Regions from separate parts of the Bacillus sp. GW821-FHT11D08 genome, predicted to be linked through region 2. Evidence: predicted binding sites of a transcription regulator. Region 2 holds the regulator's gene; the other holds the start of a gene.

Region 1 (9,657 bases), on a different contig from region 2:
GAGCCTACACGGTTTGATTTCTGTAATTTGTCAAGGTATGAACGCGGAGAACGGAGAGATACGATATCGACCCCGGGCGCAAGAATGTCAGGCTTCTCTTTTCCGTACACCGTCGGGCCGCGGCTTGAGAAAGAAGCGACCGTATCGTCCTCATTGCCGGCCGTATCATTGTCATCATAGGCGCCTACCGTGATGACCTTCTCGCTGACACCGGGGCTTGAAATCGTTTGAGCTTCCGGACCGGAGTTGCCCGCGGCGACGCAGACGACGATTCCTTCATTCCATGCCTCTTCAACGGCCTTGACGAGCGGGTCGTCCGTTTCTTTATCATATCTGAGCGCATCTCCGCCCAGTGACATGCTGATGATTCTGATCGGATTCTTTGTGTGTTCTTTATTATATTGTATGCACCATTCCACACCTTCAATGATATCAGCCAAGGTTCCTGATCCTGATTTGTTTAATACCTTGACTCCGATCAGATCGGCTTCCGGCGCCGGCCCCTGATATTTACCGGAAGATGAAGCGCCGCTGCTTGCGATATCACCGGCGCAATGGGTGCCGTGTCCGTTGTCATCATACGGTTCTGTCTTTTGGTTGACAAAGTCCGCAAATCCGATAACTCTGCCTTCTAAATCGGGATGCTGATAGATTCCGGTATCAATAACGGCGACGGTTACGCCTTTTCCTGTTAATACGGTGCCGTTACGGGTCACTTCTTTTGCATGAGACGATTCAGCTGCCGTATCAAGGAGCGCTTTTACTTCACGGTTTAAATAGATTTTACGGATATCCCGGCATTGCGAAAGAAGCATGTGAAGGGCGGACGGAGTGACTTCGGCGCTGCAGCAATTGATTGTTTGAAACTGCTTTTTTATGGTGCAGCGTTTTTCTTTTGATAAGACCTGTCCTGTGCTGTGAAAACCGGATTCATGGCAGCCCTCTTCAAATTCAATGATGACTGACATTTTCTTTCTGTTTTTCACCTTTTTTTCGAAAAACTTGTGCAAAAAGCAAGGTGTCCATTTGAAAGGTTTATATAACTGTAATACGTTTTCTCTGAGCGGCCAGTCCAGCTTATGAGCATTTGACCGCACCATTTGTACCATTGAGTAACCAAACATATATACTTTTCCTCCCATTCTGGCGATTCTCTCTATACCATATGAACAGGCCTTATGTTCGGTCAGTTCGTTTGTCCTTCAGGAGCGCTGGTTACTTGCGGCTTTTTCAGGAGAAGAACTCGAGTTGAAACGGAACGTTTGTTCGTTTATAATGAAGCCGGCGGAAGGAGGTATATACATGAACATAATATTGAGACATTCCTTGGAAAAACAGCTTCCGATTGATATTATATATATGAAAAAAGACGGTTCCATTTCAAAACGAACCATTATGATAAAAAAAGGGGATGAGCGGGCTGTAACGGCATTTTGCTGTACAAAAAGGCAGATGAGAACTTTTTTGACGGGCTCCATTCTGTCCTGTGCATTTGCTTCGGGAGGCGGATATTCATTTTTAAAAGCGTATTCTTGATGCCGTCCGTTTCCGGCCGTGAATCTCCCGCCCCTGAAAATTCGGGCGTTCCTCCCTTTTTTTTTGCCCTCTCTCAACCTTTTTTCACTGATGCCCGGCATTTGAGCGCTTGAACCGTGACAATCCATTGATTTTTCGAAACCGGGAAGTTTTTCACTGATGATAATGTTAATAGAATGTTAAGATAAGACCTATTGACAAAAATCCATATAATGAACATGTCATTTTTCAGAAAGGAGCAAAGAAGGAGAGCTGATGAAAAGAATTTTACTTAATGTCATCATTATCGTAGCAATGGTCTTACTAATAAGATGTGCTCATTATGCGTCAGACCCTGATCCCTCGAATTCTTCTGATACATACACAGATTTTAAAGATTTGGCTGAACATGAAGACCCCGATGATTATCATATATCGTACAATAAGCGAAAGGGGAGCCCCGTATTGATCATGTCGCCGCACGGAGGGAGAATTGAGGGCGGGGTGAGCGAGATCGTCCGCTCTTTCAGAGATGATTATTCAACCTATCTGTTTGAGGGATTAAAAACGCATGATAACCAGACTCTTCATATTACGAGCACCAGGTTCGATGAGCCTTCAGCAGTCGAAAGCATTAAGCAGCACCATTATGTTATCGCAGTTCACGGTTATAAAGGCGACGAGAAAAATACTCTTGTCGGAGGAAGCGACCGGAAGCGGGCGAAAAAATTGGTGAGAGCTCTCGAACGAAACGGATTTTCTGCAGAATTGGCAACCTCAAAAACCGGTCTGGCCGGGGTTGACACCGAAAATATCAATAACCAGGCGCAAACCGGGCTGAGCATACAGCTTGAGATCAGCAGAGAACAGCGGGAAGCGTTTTTTGATAATTTTGATTACCGCGAAAGGGAATTCACAAAAACGGAGGAATTTTACCGGTTTGTCCGTACGATAAAAAGAGTGATCAATCAAGAGTATTCGTAAGCTTAAAAAAAGACAAACGAGTGAAAGATGAGTAAACTGAAAAAAAGGAGGTTTGTCCCTTGGCAAAACATCACTTTTATTTAAAAGCAAATTGGCCCGGAAATCGCAATGACGTCGGCGATATTAAAAGCGGCCGGCTGGAAACGGCTGTGTCCATTCCTAAGGAAATGGACGGACCCGGAGAAGGCACAAATCCTGATGAAATGCTGCTTGGAGCGGCCGCGACCTGTTATATTATAACGCTTGCGGCGATGATGGAAAGAAGCGGCCTGGATAAAGAAGATCTACATATGGAATCTGAAGGAATTGTAGACGTCACGAACGGTGTGTTCACGTACCAGAAAATCATTCACCGCCCGTTTATATTATTAAAGCCGGATGCAGCCGAAACGGACTTTACGCTCGCCAGGAAGTTAGCGCAAAAAGCGGAGTCCTCATGTATGATTTCACGAGCGGTCCAAGGAAACGTGGAGATGGAGCTTGAGGTTGAAGTAAAAGCTGCCCGCGCTTGACGAGTTCAAACGGTCAGCTCCGGGCCGTTTGATTTTTTTTAGCTTTTTGAGACTTGGAACGGTTCAGCAGGATGACGCCCGTGATGACCAAAACAAGCCCGATCATCATTTTGACTGTCATGGCCTCCTTAAAAACAAAAAAGCCGACAATTGCCGTTAAAGCGGTGCCGACACCTGACCATGTCGCGTATGCGGCGGATAAATCAAGGCTTTTCAAAGAGAAGCTCAAAAACATAAAAGAGGCTCCGATTCCGGCAATGACGCCGAGAGCGGGCCACAGGTGCGTAAAACCGTCCGACAGCTTCAGCATCGTGCTCCCGAACACTTCTGATACAATGGCTAATGCCAAGCAAAGTAATCCTTTCATCAGCATGCCTCTCCTTTCTACCAATTCATCAAAATGACACCGGCCAATAAGAAAAAGAGTCCGATGACGGCCTGCTTGTCCAGTTTTTCATGAAACCATTTCGCTCCGATAATGGATGCGAGCACCGTTCCTGCTCCGCTCCATGTTGCATAGGATAAGCTAAGCGGAATGAGTTTCAGTGTCAGTGAAAGCATATAAAAGGCCAATGAATAGCCTGCCACTACAAGCGCGCTCGGCAAAAACCGCGTAAATCCGCGGGAGACCTTCAGCATGGCCGCGCCGATTGACTCTGATAAAATAGCAATTGTGAGGAAGATATAACCCAGAATCATATCAAATCCCCCTCTCATCATAATCGTTATGCCTTTTGTTTAAGGCAGTAAAATAAAATAATATCCGAACTTTGTCCGCCAAGTCAAGACATTAGGCCTATACAAAAAGGCCCCCGAGGAGGAACCTTTTTGATTCGTCAATAGTAATACGGATAGCCGTAGCCGTAACCCCCGTACAAGTACGGATTGAATAAAGCGCTCCCGACAAGCCCCCCGACAAGCCCTCCGAAAAACGGTCCGCCGTAAAAAACAAACGGCCGTCCGAATCCATAACCAAACCAAGGCCGGCCAAATCCGAAACCCGGCCGTCCGAATCCAAATCCGAATCCGGGACGCCCGAAGCCGAAGCCCGGCCGTCCAAACCCAAATCCGGGACGTCCGAACCCAAATCCAGGCCGCCCGAACTGTCTCATATCACTATCTACTGCGTATGCGTATTCTTCATTCATAATTAAGGTACCTCCAAGAATAAATTTGAGATGATAACAGAGTATTCAGCCCACCAATTTTTGATTGGGCGTTTATCAAAAAATAAAGGAGTGAGCTTTTGTGGGCCTGTATCAGTCCGATTGGTCAAAAAAACCTCCGCACACACACGCATACCGGGCGGTTACGGATGTAGTGCAGGGGCATTACCATTTGATTGAAGGCTTTTCGCAGCCGGAAAACGGCAGCAATACAGATGAGCATACACATTTCTATACGGGCATCACCTCGTTTGAAAACGGCCATTTTCATAGGTATTACGGCATTTCCGGCCCTGCCATCCCGAGGGTTGACGGAACACATTACCATGAGCTTTCAGAGACCACCTTTGCCGCCTACAATGAGCCGATTCAGATCCAGCACGGCGGCGTCGTTTACGATCCGCGGGAGGAAGGACGGAAAACGCACCGCCATACACTCAAAGGAAAAACGAGAGAGGTTGTCGGAAACGAGCCGATCGGGTGGTAGCGACGTTTAGCGCTCAGGAAAAAGGGCAAAATGGATAGGTGCCTGAAGAAATGAATGCTATAATTAGGGGGAGATTTATAAAAGAGAGTGATACATATTGAAAAATAAAAAACAGCCTGTCGTCATACTCGTCGGACCGACGGCAGTCGGAAAAACAAAACTAAGCATCGGACTCGCGAAAATGCTGAATGCGGAAATCATCAGCGGAGATTCCATGCAGGTATATAAAGGGATGGACATCGGAACGGCCAAAGTCACCGAAGAAGAGACAGAAGGCGTGCCGCATCACCTGATTGATATTTTGGAGCCGTCCGACACTTTTTCAACGGCGGATTATCAGAAAATGGTAAGGGGAAAAATCACCGAGATTGCCGATAGAGGAAAGCTGCCGATGATTGTCGGGGGAACGGGTCTGTACATTCAGTCCGTGCTGTATGACTATACGTTCACGGAAAACTCCGGCGACCCTGTATTCCGGGAGCGCATGGAGAAACTGGCGGCTGAAGAAGGGGCGGAAGCGCTTCATGCCAAGCTTGCGGCAGCCGACCCGGAAGCGGCGGCAGCCATTCATCAAAACAACACGCGAAGAGTCATCCGCGCGCTCGAAATTCTGCATGTATCGGGAAAAACAATGTCAGAGCATCTTAAAACCCAAAAACGGGAGCTGCTTTACAATGCGGTTCTTATCGGTCTTACAATGGACAGAGAAGTGCTGTACGGCCGGATTAACGAGCGCGTTGACCTGATGCTGGAAACCGGCCTTCTTGACGAAGTAAAGCGGCTGTATGATATGAATATCCGGGACAGCCAATCGATTCAGGCGATCGGCTATAAAGAGCTGTATGAATATCTTGATGGAAAAGTGCCGCTCCCTCAGGCTGTGGAACAATTAAAACAAAATTCAAGGCGATATGCGAAACGCCAGCTGACCTGGTTTCGCAATAAAATGCCCGTTTCATGGACAGATATGACGCCGCCTGTTGATATTGAGCAGAAAAAAAAGGAAATTTTCGAGTGCATAGCAGGAAAACTGGAAATTTAATCGAAACAGTATTGTATTGAGAACCAAGGAGGACGAAACATGAAACCGATTAATATTCAAGATCAGTTTTTGAATCAAATCCGAAAAGACAATACGTTCGTCACGGTGTTTTTACTCAACGGCTTCCAGCTTCGCGGCCAGGTAAAAGGCTTTGACAACTTTACCGTTTTGCTCGAAACGGAGGGGAAGCAGCAGCTTATTTATAAACATGCCATCTCCACGTTCGCCCCGCAAAAAAACGTCCAGCTTGAGCTTGAATAGACTTTTTGAAAAAGACCATGAACAATGGTCTTTTTCTATGCGCATCTGTATATTGCAGGCTGTATATCGGAAACATAAAAGGGGGTTCGGAAAATCGTGTTCGAAAGTGAAAATGAACTGAGAAGAATCAGGATTACGCTCGTTTGGATCGCTGTTTTTTTGCTGTTTGGAGCTTGCAGCAATCATGAGACGGTGGTGACGGATGATGACGGCGGCTCATCGGATGCCGAACCGCAGACAGAAGGCATGGTGCAGCTGGAACATAATCGTTTCGGCATCGTCGAGGACGGTTACTTAAAAATATACCGCTATGATGAAAAAACGAATAAAATCGAACTGAAAAAAGAAACGGCGCTGGATGAGCTTGAATAAATTTCACAAGCGTTCGAATTTACAAAGCGGGCCGCACAAGCTACACTAGGTACTGACATTGATCATGCAGAGGGTGAGACGATTGAAACACAAGGTGATAATCAACCATTGGGAAGAAACTTGTGAAGATGATTCCTGCTATGAATATGGAACCAGCATCATCGTTGACGGCAAAGAACTGATCAGAGAGGCTTCCATCACAAGCGCTCTGAAAGCCGTACTGAAAGAAATCGGTGCTGATGTGGAGATTGAAGAAACCGTTGAAAGCGAAAAAAAATGTGATTCTTACAAAAAATAAGAATAAAAGTCTAGACTACTAAGCAGTTTTTTTTCATGTTATGATAGACATCGGCTTACACATGACACCTTGAGTAGGATGAGAGATGATTCTCGTTCTGCTCTCTTTTTTGGGCGTTAATCGGGCCAGAGCCAAAGTCCGCTCTTTCAAAAATATGAATTTTTTATAAATCGATCTCAATATGTTGTGTTTTTCTGAGAGGTTAGTATACTATATATAGTGTTAAGAGATTCATTATTTTTGATAGGTCGTGATAAGGATGGTTCAAATCATATTTGATTCAAAGACAGGGAATGTTCAGCGTTTTGTGAATAAAACAGACTTTCAGCTGATCCGCAAGGTGGACGAAACGGACCACGTGGACACTCCGTTTGTTTTGGTCACCTACACGACAAACTTCGGTCAGGTACCGGCATCAACACAATCATTTCTCGAAAAATACGCCCATCTCTTATTAGGAGTCGCTGCGAGCGGCAACAAAGTATGGGGCGATAACTTTGCAAAAAGCGCCGATACCATTTCAAGACAATATCAGGTGCCGATCTTGCACAAATTTGAACTCAGCGGCACATCTAAAGACGTTGAATTGTTTACTCAGGAGGTAGAAAGAGTTGTCACAAAATCAAGTGCCAAAATGGATCCAGTTAAATAACGAAATCATGATCCAACAAGATGGAAAATTCCAGTTTGATAAAGATAAAGAGGCTGTACATAGCTATTTTGTTGACTATATCAATCAAAACACAGTTTACTTTCACGATTTGAAAGAGAAGCTGGATTATTTGATTGAAAACCAATACTACGAAGAGGAATTCTTAAGCCTTTACTCTTTTGAAGACATTAAAGAAGTGTTTAAGACAGCTTACGCTAAGAAGTTTCGTTTTCCTTCCTTCATGAGTGCGTTTAAATTTTATAATGACTATGCTTTGAAAACGAATGACAAGAAAAGAATCCTCGAGCGTTATGAGGACCGAATCTCAATCGTCGCGCTGTTCTTCGCAAACGGCGACACTGAGAAAGCAAAAGAATATGTAAACCTGATGATCAACCAGGAATATCAGCCGAGTACACCGACATTTTTGAATGCCGGCAGAAAACGCCGCGGAGAACTGGTGAGCTGCTTCTTGCTCGAAGTCAATGATTCCTTAAACGATATTTCACGGGCGATCGATATTTCCATGCAGCTGTCTAAATTGGGCGGCGGGGTTTCTCTTAATCTGTCCAAGCTTCGCGCGAAAGGTGAAGCGATTAAAGATGTTGAAAACGCCACAAAAGGCGTTGTAGGCGTCATGAAGCTTCTTGATAATGCGTTCCGTTACGCTGACCAAATGGGACAGAGACAAGGCTCGGGCGCGGCGTATTTAAACATTTTCCACCGCGATATCAATGATTTTCTTGATACGAAAAAGATTTCTGCGGATGAAGATGTGCGCGTCAAGACGCTTTCTATCGGTGTCGTCATTCCGGATAAGTTCGTTGAGCTTGCACGTGAGGACAAAGCGGCTTATGTATTCTATCCGCATACGATTTATAAAGAATACGGCCAGCATATGGACGAAATGGACATGACGGCGATGTATGAGGAGCTTGTCGACAACCCGCGTGTCAAAAAAGAAAAAGTGAATGCGCGCAAATTGCTTGAAAAGCTTGCCGTTCTCCGTTCTGAGTCAGGTTATCCGTACATTATGTTCCAGGACAACGTAAACAAAGAGCACGCGAATAACCACGTATCAAAAGTGAAATTCTCGAACCTTTGCTCTGAGGTGCTTCAAGCGTCACAAGTTTCGGCTTACACAGATTATGATGAAGAAGACGAAATCGGCTTGGACATTTCCTGCAACCTTGGTTCATTAAATATTTTGAATGTCATGAAACATAAATCGATTGAGCGCACGGTGAAACTCGCGACGGATTCCCTGACTCATGTATCTGAGACGACGGATATCCGCAACGCGCCGGCAGTCAGACGCGCGAACAAAGCGATGAAGTCGATCGGTTTAGGCGCCATGAACCTCCACGGCTACCTTGCCCAAAACGGCATCGCTTATGAAAGCCCGGAAGCAAGAGATTTCGCGAATACGTTCTTTATGATGGTGAACTTTTATTCCATCCAGCGTTCAGCTGAGCTTGCGAAAGAAAAAGGCGAAACGTTTGAGCATTATGAAGGCTCCACTTATGCAACGGGAGAATATTTCAATAAATACATCGAAAAAGAGTTCTCACCGGCATACGAAAAAATCGCTGCGCTCTTTGAGGGCATGCACATTCCGACAATCGAAGACTGGAAAGAGCTGAAGGCGTTTGTCGCTGAACACGGTATGTATCACAGCTACAGACTGTGCATCGCGCCGACAGGCTCCATTTCCTACGTCCAATCCAGCACGGCGTCCGTTATGCCGATCATGGAACGGATCGAAGAAAGAACATACGGAAATTCAAAAACGTATTACCCGATGCCGGGATTAGCGTCTAATAACTGGTTCTTCTACAAAGAAGCTTATGATATGGACATGTTCAAAGTGGTGGATATGATCGCGACAATCCAGCAGCATATCGATCAGGGAATCAGCTTTACCCTGTTTTTGAAAGATACGATGACAACTCGTGATCTGAACCGTATTGATCTGTATGCCCACCATAGAGGCATCAAAACCATTTACTATGCAAGAACGAAAGATACCGGGCAAGATAGCTGCCTTTCTTGTGTTGTTTGATTAAAGGAGAGTTTATAGTGACGAAAATTTATGACGCAGCAAACTGGTCAAAGCATGAAGACGACTTTACCCAAATGTTCTATAACCAAAATGTGAAACAGTTCTGGCTTCCGGAAGAGATTGCTTTAAACGGCGATATCCTCACATGGAAGTACCTCGGGAAAAACGAGCAAGACACGTATATGAAGGTACTGGCCGGATTGACTCTTCTTGATACAGAGCAGGGGAATACAGGAATGCCGATCGTGGCTGAACACGTAGACGGCCACCAGCGGAAAGCCGTGCTGAATTTTATGGCGATGATGG
Region 2 (9,657 bases):
ATCGACAAAAAAATAACAGTCATTGATGCGGATGTCATCGCAAAACAGGCGGTGGAAAAAGGAATGCCGGCTTACGGACAAATTGTGGAAGCATTCGGAAAAGACATCCTGCTGGAAAACGGCGATATTGACAGAAAAAAACTCGGTTCTATCGTTTTCACTGACGAACAGAAGCGTCTGAAGCTGAATCAGATCGTTCATCCGGCGGTGCGTGCGGAAATGCTGAAACAGCGGGATGAAGCCGTTGCGCGAAAAGAGCAGTTCGTCGTTTTGGATATACCGCTTTTGTATGAAAGCGGGCTTGATTATCTTGTCGGCAAGGTGCTCGTCGTCACCGTACCGGCAGACATTCAGCTTAAACGGCTGATGGAGCGGAATTCCCTTACAGAAGAAGAAGCGATGAGCCGGATAACGTCGCAAATGCCTTTAGCGGATAAAACAAAAAAAGCTGACGCCGTCATTGATAACAGCGGCAGTCTTGAATATACAAAGCACCAGCTTGAGGAAGTATTGAGCGGCTGGGCATAAACAAACACCGTTCGGAAAGCCGAACGGTGTTTTTCTGGTTAAAAATCAAAATTGTCAGGATCAGGACCGACACGGAGATTTTCGTTCAGATCATCAATCCGCTTCATATCGTCAGCTGACAGTTCGAAATCAAAGACATTTGCATTTTCTTCAATACGGTGTTTTTTCGTTGATTTCGGAATGGTGATGACACCGTTCTGCAAATCCCAGCGCAAAATCACTTGGGCGGCTGATTTGCCGTACTTCTCAGCGATTTCCTGTAAGACGGTGTGATCAAGCAGCTGACCTTGCATCAATGGCGACCACGCTTCAAGCTGAATGCCTTGTTCAGTGCAGAAAGCAAGCAGTTCTTTCTGTGTCAGACGAGGATGGTACTCCACCTGGTTGATCATCGGCTTGATTTCCGTCTCTTTCATGAGATGTTTCAGATGGTGAATTTGGAAATTGCTGACCCCGATCGCCTTAATGCGTCCATCCCGGTAGAGAGTTTCGAGCGCCCGCCACGCATCGATGTACTTTCCTTCGACAGGCCAATGGATCAAATATAAATCCAAATAATCTAAACCGAGTTTTTCTAAGCTTGTGTCAAACGCTTTTAACGTTTCTTCATATCCTAAATCGGCATTCCACACTTTTGACGTGACAAAAATGTCTTCACGTTTTAATCCCGCTTCTTGCAGCCCTTGGCGGATGCCTTCGCCGACACCTTCTTCATTTCCGTAAATCGCGGCGGTATCAACGCTGCGATAGCCGTGCACCAATGCCGTTTTCACCGCGTTGACGAGTTCCGCGCCTTCCTCTACTTTGAAAACTCCGATGCCGAACCAAGGCATCTCTACTCCGTTATGCAATGTTGCTTTTGCTTGTAAATGTGTTGTCATGTATATATTCCTCCTATTAGTTGTCTGTTGAAACAATCAAAATGCGCTGAAGAAAAACTCACCTCCTTTCAAGGGCAGTGCGATCCCGCTTTTCAAGCTTCCTGCTCCATCCGGTTAATACGACCGCGCTGAGCACCATCAGCGACCCGATCCAAGCGGTATGAATGATTCCGATTGAGTCTGTAATGATTCCGCCGGCAAACGAGCCGATCGCGATTCCGGCATTAAATGCCGCGATATTTAATGCTGATGCTGTATCAACGGCGCTTGGCGCAAAACGTTCACTCAGCATCACGACATATACCTGAAGCCCCGGCACATTCATAAACGCCAACAGCCCCATGAAAATAATGGTGATCAGCCCGGCTGTTTTAAACGGCGCGGTAAAAGTCAGAACAAACAGCACAGCAGCCTGGACAATGAACATATAAAACAAGGCTTTCAGCGGATTTCGGTTTGATAAACGGCCGCCAATCATGTTTCCGATGGCAATCGCAATTCCGTAAATGAGCAGGATGGCCGCGAAGGTTTCTTTCTGAAAACCGGTTACCTCCTGAAGAAGCGGAGATAAATACGTAAACACGACAAACGTTCCGCCGTAGCCTAACGCGGTAATGATAAATAAAAGCAATAACCGGCCGTTTGTGACGAGTTTGACCTGCTCGGCAAATGCGGTTTTCGTCCCTTTGCGCAAATGTGACGGAACGAGAAGCGCGTTTGTGAGGAATGCGATGATTCCTACCGCCACAATGACGGCAAATGCGATTCTCCATCCGAATTGCTGGCCGAGATAGGTGCCGAATGGAACGCCGGTCACCGTAGCCACCGTCAGCCCCGTAAACATGATAGAAATCGCGCTTGCTCTTTTATGCTCCGGCACGATATTGGCGGCGATTGTTGCCCCGATTGACATGAAAATGCCGTGGGAAAAAGCCGAAATGACCCGTGCCGCCAGTAAGACGCCGATTGAGGAAGCGCTCGCTGCGAGTGTATTTCCGGCGATAAAAATTAACATCACCCAGAGCAGCAGCGTTTTCCGCGACATGCCGGATGTGAGAGACGTTAAAACCGGCGCGCCGAATGTCACGCCCAGAGCATACATGGAAACGGTAAGTCCCGCCGTGGTCACAGGTATATGCAGATCTTGAGATATAAGCGGCAGCAGCCCGACGCTGATAAATTCGGTTGTGCCGATCGCAAAAGCGCTGACGGCTAATGCCAGCAGCGCTGGTAAATAGCTTTGGCGATGTGAAGACATCTGTTTTCCTCCTTGAACGATAATGTATGGTTGAAATGATGCCGGGTAAACGATATAAGTATAAGAGTACATTCCTTTTCAGCCGGCAAATGTCATTATGATCGATAGAAGTGTCATTGAAAAGAACGTACTTTTAAGTGCCATAGGCACTTTTTAGTTCCTATAGATGAGGAGGAATTACCGTTGCTGAAGAAAAAATACAATATATCCGTAGAGGCGGCGCTTGAAGTGATCGGCGGAAAATGGAAGTGTGTGATCCTCTGCCACCTCATGCGCGGGAAAAAACGGACAAGCGAATTGAAGCGGCTTATGCCGGACATCACCCAGAAGATGCTGACACAGCAATTGCGGGAGCTGGAAGCTGACGGCGTCATCAACCGGATCGTATACAATCAGGTGCCGCCGAAAGTGGAATACGAGCTGAGTGAATACGGGCACAGTCTGGAAAGAATTTTAAACGCGCTGTGCGACTGGGGCGCGATGCATATTGCTAAACGGTACGGCGAGGTGTCTTCCGTTTTAGAGGACAGCATTTTAAATGACAAATTTAAAGAACCGGGACAAATATAAGAAAAAAGCAGGCAGCCTGAGACGCTGATCCTGCTTTTTTTATGGAAGAAAAATCATTTTATATGCAAAAAAACCGATTGAACAACATATTGATCGGTATAAGGGTGGATTTTTATCAAGTTGTACTGGCGGATTTCTTTTAATGTGTTATACTATATATAAATAAAGGTAAATTAGAGTGGCATATTAAAAAGGGGTGACCTGAGCATGAAGGTAAAAGTAGCAATCAACGGGTTTGGAAGAATCGGAAGAATGGTGTTCAGAAAAGCAATGGAAGATGATCAAATTCAAATAACAGCCATTAATGCAAGCTATCCCCCGGAAACGCTTGCTCATTTGATAAAGTATGACACAATTCACGGCAAATACGATCAAGAAGTTGAGACCTCCGACGACAGCCTGATCGTCAACGGAAAACATATTATGCTGTTCAATCGCCGGGACCCGAGAGAGCTTCCGTGGAAAGAATGCGGAATAGACATCGTCGTAGAGGCAACGGGAAAATTTAATTCAAAAGAAAAAGCAATGAGCCATATTGAAGCAGGGGCGAAAAAAGTCATTTTAACGGCTCCGGGCAAAAATGAAGACGTTACCATTGTCATGGGAGTAAATGAAGAGCAGTTCAATCCCGATGAACATGTCATTATTTCAAATGCATCCTGCACGACAAACTGTCTTGCGCCGGTCGTCAAAGTGCTTGATCAGGAATTCGGGATTGAAAGCGGCCTGATGACGACTGTTCACGCTTACACGAATGATCAAAAAAATATCGACAATCCGCATAAAGATCTGCGGAGGGCGAGAGCGTGCGGAGAATCCATCATTCCGACTTCTACAGGCGCCGCCAAAGCGCTGTCGCTCGTGCTTCCTCATTTGAAAGGAAAACTTCACGGTCTCGCTTTGCGTGTTCCCGTTCCGAATGTGTCATTAGTGGACCTTGTCTGCGATCTGAAAACAGATGTGTCGGCCGAGCAAGTGAACGCCGCTTTCCAAAGAGCCGCAAAAACGTCGATGTACGGCATTCTTGATTATTCGGATGAGCCGCTCGTTTCTTCGGATTATAATACGAATTCACACTCTGCGATCATCGACGGTCTGACAACGATGGTGATGGAAGACCGAAAAGTAAAGGTGCTCGCCTGGTATGACAATGAATGGGGATATTCCTGCCGGGTCGTTGATCTTATCCGTCACGTCGCCGCGCGAATGAAACACCCGTCAGCTGTGTAGACTAAAGATCATGGACATTTGTTAGAAAAAAACCCTTAACGGCATATTCGCAAAAAACACACCTTGCAAAATAAACTTAAACACAGTATACTATCTTTCGTGAACTTCTTGCTCGTGACTGCTTCGGAATTACTTAAAGGGTTAGGACCTCTCCGGACTAACTTTCCCCCGTGGTAAATGGCCGGGTCAGTTCTCGGAAATTCACTTTTTTAATTCTTGTTAAGGGGGGTCCATGATTATGGAAACAATGGGGCGTCACGTCATCTCCGAGCTATGGGGATGCGATTTTGATAAGCTCAATGACATGGATTTTATTGAAAAAACGTTTGTAAATGCTGCTTTGAAATCAGGAGCTGAAGTGCGCGAGGTCGCATTTCACAAATTTGCACCGCAAGGCGTAAGCGGAGTCGTTATTATCTCTGAGTCACATTTAACGATTCACAGTTTTCCTGAACACGGATATGCAAGCATTGATGTTTATACTTGTGGAGACCTGGATCCTAATGTGGCTGCGGATTACATTGCGGACGCATTACATGCAGATACAAGAGAAAACATTGAAATACCGAGAGGAATGGGGCCTGTACAGATTAAACAGGCACAAGCGAAAGTACTGTAATTTTCAAAACGCAAACACAAGGGAGCTAAGCTGAAAAAGCCATTACGCGCTTTGAAGCTGATGCTCCTTTTCTAATGTAAAAAAACAGCATTGCTTTTTCTTTAAGCATTTTTTTTGTAAAATAGAAAAGATAAGGCCGGTCTATCGGCTCTCCCAACAAATAGGCTCATCCTAGAAACGTTGGCGGGCATTTACCGGAAGCTTGCGAACCGCATTACAGCAACGAAACAGATGGGAGCTGATCCAATTTGAAATGTCCTTCATGCCAGCACAACGGTTCCCGCGTACTTGATTCACGGCCTGCGGACGAAGGGAAATCAATCCGCAGAAGGCGGGAATGCGAAGCCTGCCATTACCGCTTCACTACATTTGAGAAGTTTGAAGAGATGCCTCTGATCGTCGTGAAAAAAGAAGGCGTCCGGGAAGAATTCAGCCGTGAAAAAATGCTGCGCGGGTTAATTAAAGCTTGTGAAAAAAGGCCCGTTCCTTTAAAAACATTGGAAGACATGTGCTTTGACATTGAAAAAGAGCTGAGAAACCAAGGTGTATCTGAAGTCAAAAGCGAACTTGTCGGAGAAATGGTAATGGACCGTCTGGCGAAAATCGATGAGGTGTCTTATGTCCGCTTTGCCTCCGTCTACCGGCAGTTTAAGGATATAAACGTGTTTATCGATGAATTGAAAGATTTAATAAAGAAAGAACGCTGAGAGAGCTAAGAGATTGTGTCTGGCTCTTTTCTCATGAGCAAAATTGGCATTTGATAGATCGCAGAAACGGTGTAAAATGAGAGTAGAAACATATCGGAAGGTTTGAGAATCATGGCTGACTATTGGAATGACGTATTACCTGTAGATCCTTATACGGTCAAAAGCCGTTCGCTTCTTCAGGATGTCGACAGACAGGTTTTGACACATCTGTACCAGCCGCTGATCGGTTCTTTTGCATTCTCCCTTTATATGACCTTATGGGGGGAGCTTGAGCAGAACCGCTTGTGGGGAGCGGAATCCACGCACAGGCAGCTGATGGGCATGATGCAGTCAAATTTAAAAAAGATTCATCATGAACAGGGAAAGCTTGAAGGAATCGGGCTGCTGAAAGTGTATATCCGGGAGTCCGAGCAGAAAGAGCGGATGTTTATTTATGAGCTGCTGCCCCCGCTCAGACCGAATGATTTTTTTGAAGACGGCATGCTGAATGTCTTTCTTTATAACAGAGTCGGTAAAACGAAATACCAGCAGCTGAGACAATTTTACACGCACCCTTCCGTCGGCGCGGGCGCAAGGGAAATTACCCGTCCGTTTAATCACGCTTTTGCCTCTTTTCAGCCGAGTGAATGGAAAATGACGCCTGATATGGAAGAGGCGATGAAGCTCCCCGAGGACTATGAGACGGCGTCTGTCGGACAAGCGCCTTCCTATACGGTGACGGAGGAAGTATTTGATTTTGAGCTTTTCATGGCGGGACTGTCAGAAACGATGATACCGCGTAAATCAATCACGCAGGACGTGCGGGAGAGCATTAAAAAGCTTTCATATTTATACGGAATAGATCCTATCTCCATGCAGCACGTCGTCATGACCGCAATTAATGAACAGGATACGATAACGGCCGAAGCGCTGAGGAAAGCGGCCAGCGACTGGTACCAAATTGAAAGAAGCGGTAAGCTTCCGGAACTGATTGATAAAACACAGCCTGTCACCTTGAGAGAAAACCGGACGGAAAAGGACGATTCATTGAACGGCGAACTCATCGCACAGCTTGAGACCATATCACCGAGAAAGCTTCTTCAGGACATTGCGGACGGGACCGAGCCGTCAAAAGCCGACTTGCAGATTATCGCCGATATTATGTTCGAACAAAAGCTTGAGCCCGGCGTCACCAATGTGCTGATTTATTATGTCATGCTGAAAACGGATATGAAGCTGTCCAAAAACTATATCCAAAAAATCGCCGCCCACTGGGCCAGAAAGAAAGTCAAAACGGTACGGGAAGCAATGAAGCTCGCAATAGAAGAGCACAGGCAATATCTTGATTGGGCGGACGGCAAAACAAACGGCGCGGCGCGCGGCAAAAAAACCGTCCGGGAAGAAAAGCGCCCTGATTGGATGAAAGAAGAAGAAACCGGGAAGAAACAAGAACAGCCGGCTCTTTCCGCGCAGGATCTTGAAGAACAGAAGAAAAAAATGATGGAAGAAATGAAAAAACTGAAAAAATACTCTGCCTATTGAGACAGAGAAGCGGGGTGATATTGAATGGAACCGATCAGCCGATCCTTAGAAGGCGTGACGAAAAGACCTGACTTTCAAAAACGCCTGGAACGAATGCAGGAGCAAGTCATGGCCGACGAAGACGTCCAGGCTTTTTTGAAGGAACAGAAAGATGTAATCAATCAAAGCATGATTGACAGAGGGTTAAATAAACTGTACGAATTCGTTCAGCAAAGCAAACAGTGCGCCTTCTGCTCGAAAGACAGCCGGACGAACAGCCTGCTTGAAGGCTATCATCCGAAGCTTGTGATCAACGGGCGTTCCATCGATATTGAATATTACGAATGTCCGGAAAAGAGAAAGCTCGACCGCCAGAAAAGGCAAAAGTCCCTGATGAAGAGCATGTATATCCAGCAGGATCTTCTCGGCGCGACGTTTCAGCAGATCGACATTACCGATCCGAGCAGAGTCGGCATTTTCCAGCATGTGACGGATTTTCTGAAGAGCTATAATGAAACGGGAAAAGGCAAAGGGCTGTATCTGTACGGAAAATTCGGAATCGGAAAGACATTTATTTTAGCCGCCATTGCTAACGAACTGGCGGAAAAAGAGTATTCATCAATGATCGTATATGTTCCCGAATTTGTCAGAGAGCTGAAAAACTCGCTCCAGGATCAGTCGTTGGAGGCGAAACTGAATATGGTGAAAACGACGCCCGTACTGATGCTTGATGACATCGGAGCGGAGTCAATGACAAGCTGGGTCAGAGATGAGGTCATCGGCACCGTGCTTCAGCACAGAATGAGCCAGCAGCTTCCCACTTTCTTCTCGTCTAATTTCTCACCTGACGAGCTGAAGCATCATTTTACGTATTCACAGCGGGGAGAAAAGGAAGAAGTAAAAGCGGCAAGACTGATGGAGCGGATTTTATATTTGGCTTCGCCCGTCCGTCTTGACGGGGAAAACCGCCGCCGTTCATGATGCCGGCGTCCAATGGGAAGGATTTGAGGGAATGAGGAATAAGAAGGCTGTCACTTGGGCTGCGGCTGCGGCGGGAGCGGGCCTTTTGCTGTGGGCAAACCGCAAATATCTGAATCTGTCGCCTAAGGAGATACGGCTGTGGGTGTTATCGTTCGGTGTTTTTGCGCCGCTTGTGTTTATCGGAATTTCCATCGTCAGGCCTTTTGTGCTGTTTCCCGTATCAATCGTTTCCGTCGCCGGAGGATTGGCGTTCGGCCCGTTTTTCGGCACCGTGTATACGCTGGCGGGCTCAATGGGCGCTGCCGCCGCGTCTTTTTTTGCGGCGGGGCTGTTTGCCTTTAATGAGAAAAGCCGTCATGGAAAAATGGAAGCCATTCAAAAGCAGATGAAAACCAATGGCTTCTTTTATATTTTTATCCTGCGTATTCTGCCTGTTAACTTTGATGTGATCAGCTATGCCGCGGGCCTATCGAAAGTCAGGCCGATGACGTATTTTTTGGCGACCGCAGCGGGCATCATTCCGGGGACGATCGTCCTGAATGTGCTCGGCGCGAGCTTTATGTCCGGAAATGTGCTGACCGTACTCGGCGTGATCTGTCTTTACATCGTATTTTTATCGCTTCCCGTTATATTTAAAAAGAAGGTGCGCCATTTGTTCGGCGGTGAAAGCTAACCTTTACGTCTATTTTAAAAACATCCCCCATATACTTGTAACAGATGCCGTAAGGGGGGACAAATATGCTTGAAGTGATCTTTGAAGATGACCATGATACCGCCGCTTTTTTACATCTCATTCAGCAATCGGACGACCGGAGACATTTTATTGTCCGTGAAGGCATAAAAAAAGTCGGAATCGCAAGGTCTGAAACGGCTTTTTGCGTTCAGCGCTTTATTGAGCCGATACTTGTCAGGTTTTTTTTGGAATGCAAAGAAGACGAGCATATGCTTTCGCTTATTGAGGACGCATACTGCTTCACCGATCAGGATGAACAGCAGCAAATCCTTCAGCTTGCACACAGCATTATGGAAGGAGAGCTTGAGGATCATCCGTTCGAGCCGAAGAAAGAGCCGCGCACACAGTTTATTTCAGATGCGCTCCGGACGATTTCACTTGATGCGGGTGTTTTTTCCGTGCGTTCGTTTCAGACGTTCCGGCTCGGCAGGTATTATGAGCGGCTCAGAGAATACGCGGAGGCTGCGATAGATGAATACCGGATGGAACAGGAATATCAAAACTTTATCCAGTCTCTGAGAGATTATGTGACATCCAATCCGCCGCGGATGAAGAAAGTCCGCATCGTCCATGACAGGGCTTTTACGCTGTGGGAGCTGCGCTATGTGTCAGAACGGGAACAGAAAAAATACATAGACAGACGGTTTGTG

The links. Region 2 encodes NrdR, which represses ribonucleotide reductase genes. Its sites were predicted from a motif close to AACACNATATATNGTGTT; they were not measured.
Region 1: nrdI (class Ib ribonucleoside-diphosphate reductase assembly flavoprotein NrdI) is a predicted target of NrdR. The motif match lies at 6,844-6,861, and genes of this name have one in related genera.

Annotation. Positions count from the first base shown of each region.
Region 1 covers NZ_JBXARS010000004.1:154,662-164,318, reverse strand. Annotated here, with positions in the region: gene aprX (serine protease AprX) at 1-1,124, opposite strand, end outside; gene AC1RRX_RS10345 (hypothetical protein) at 1,303-1,536, shown strand; gene AC1RRX_RS10340 (poly-gamma-glutamate hydrolase family protein) at 1,792-2,499, shown strand; gene AC1RRX_RS10335 (OsmC family protein) at 2,559-3,011, shown strand; gene erbB (SMR family multidrug efflux transporter EbrB) at 3,025-3,378, opposite strand; gene erbA (SMR family multidrug efflux transporter EbrA) at 3,396-3,710, opposite strand; gene ymaG (inner spore coat protein YmaG) at 3,848-4,159, opposite strand; gene AC1RRX_RS10315 (YmaF family protein) at 4,260-4,664, shown strand; gene miaA (tRNA (adenosine(37)-N6)-dimethylallyltransferase MiaA) at 4,762-5,706, shown strand; gene hfq (RNA chaperone Hfq) at 5,746-5,967, shown strand; gene AC1RRX_RS10300 (YmzC family protein) at 6,064-6,339, shown strand; gene AC1RRX_RS10295 (hypothetical protein) at 6,422-6,637, shown strand; gene nrdI (class Ib ribonucleoside-diphosphate reductase assembly flavoprotein NrdI) at 6,897-7,289, shown strand; gene nrdE (class 1b ribonucleoside-diphosphate reductase subunit alpha) at 7,249-9,351, shown strand; gene nrdF (class 1b ribonucleoside-diphosphate reductase subunit beta) at 9,369-9,657, shown strand, end outside.
Region 2 covers NZ_JBXARS010000003.1:368,116-377,772, reverse strand. Annotated here, with positions in the region: gene coaE (dephospho-CoA kinase) at 1-528, shown strand, start outside; gene AC1RRX_RS08800 (aldo/keto reductase) at 567-1,409, opposite strand; gene AC1RRX_RS08795 (MFS transporter) at 1,468-2,667, opposite strand; gene AC1RRX_RS08790 (winged helix-turn-helix transcriptional regulator) at 2,851-3,237, shown strand; gene AC1RRX_RS08785 (glyceraldehyde-3-phosphate dehydrogenase) at 3,445-4,467, shown strand; gene speD (adenosylmethionine decarboxylase) at 4,706-5,086, shown strand; gene nrdR (transcriptional regulator NrdR) at 5,335-5,793, shown strand; gene dnaB (replicative helicase loading/DNA remodeling protein DnaB) at 5,905-7,314, shown strand; gene dnaI (primosomal protein DnaI) at 7,339-8,274, shown strand; gene AC1RRX_RS08760 (TVP38/TMEM64 family protein) at 8,306-8,947, shown strand; gene ytxC (putative sporulation protein YtxC) at 9,013-9,657, shown strand, end outside.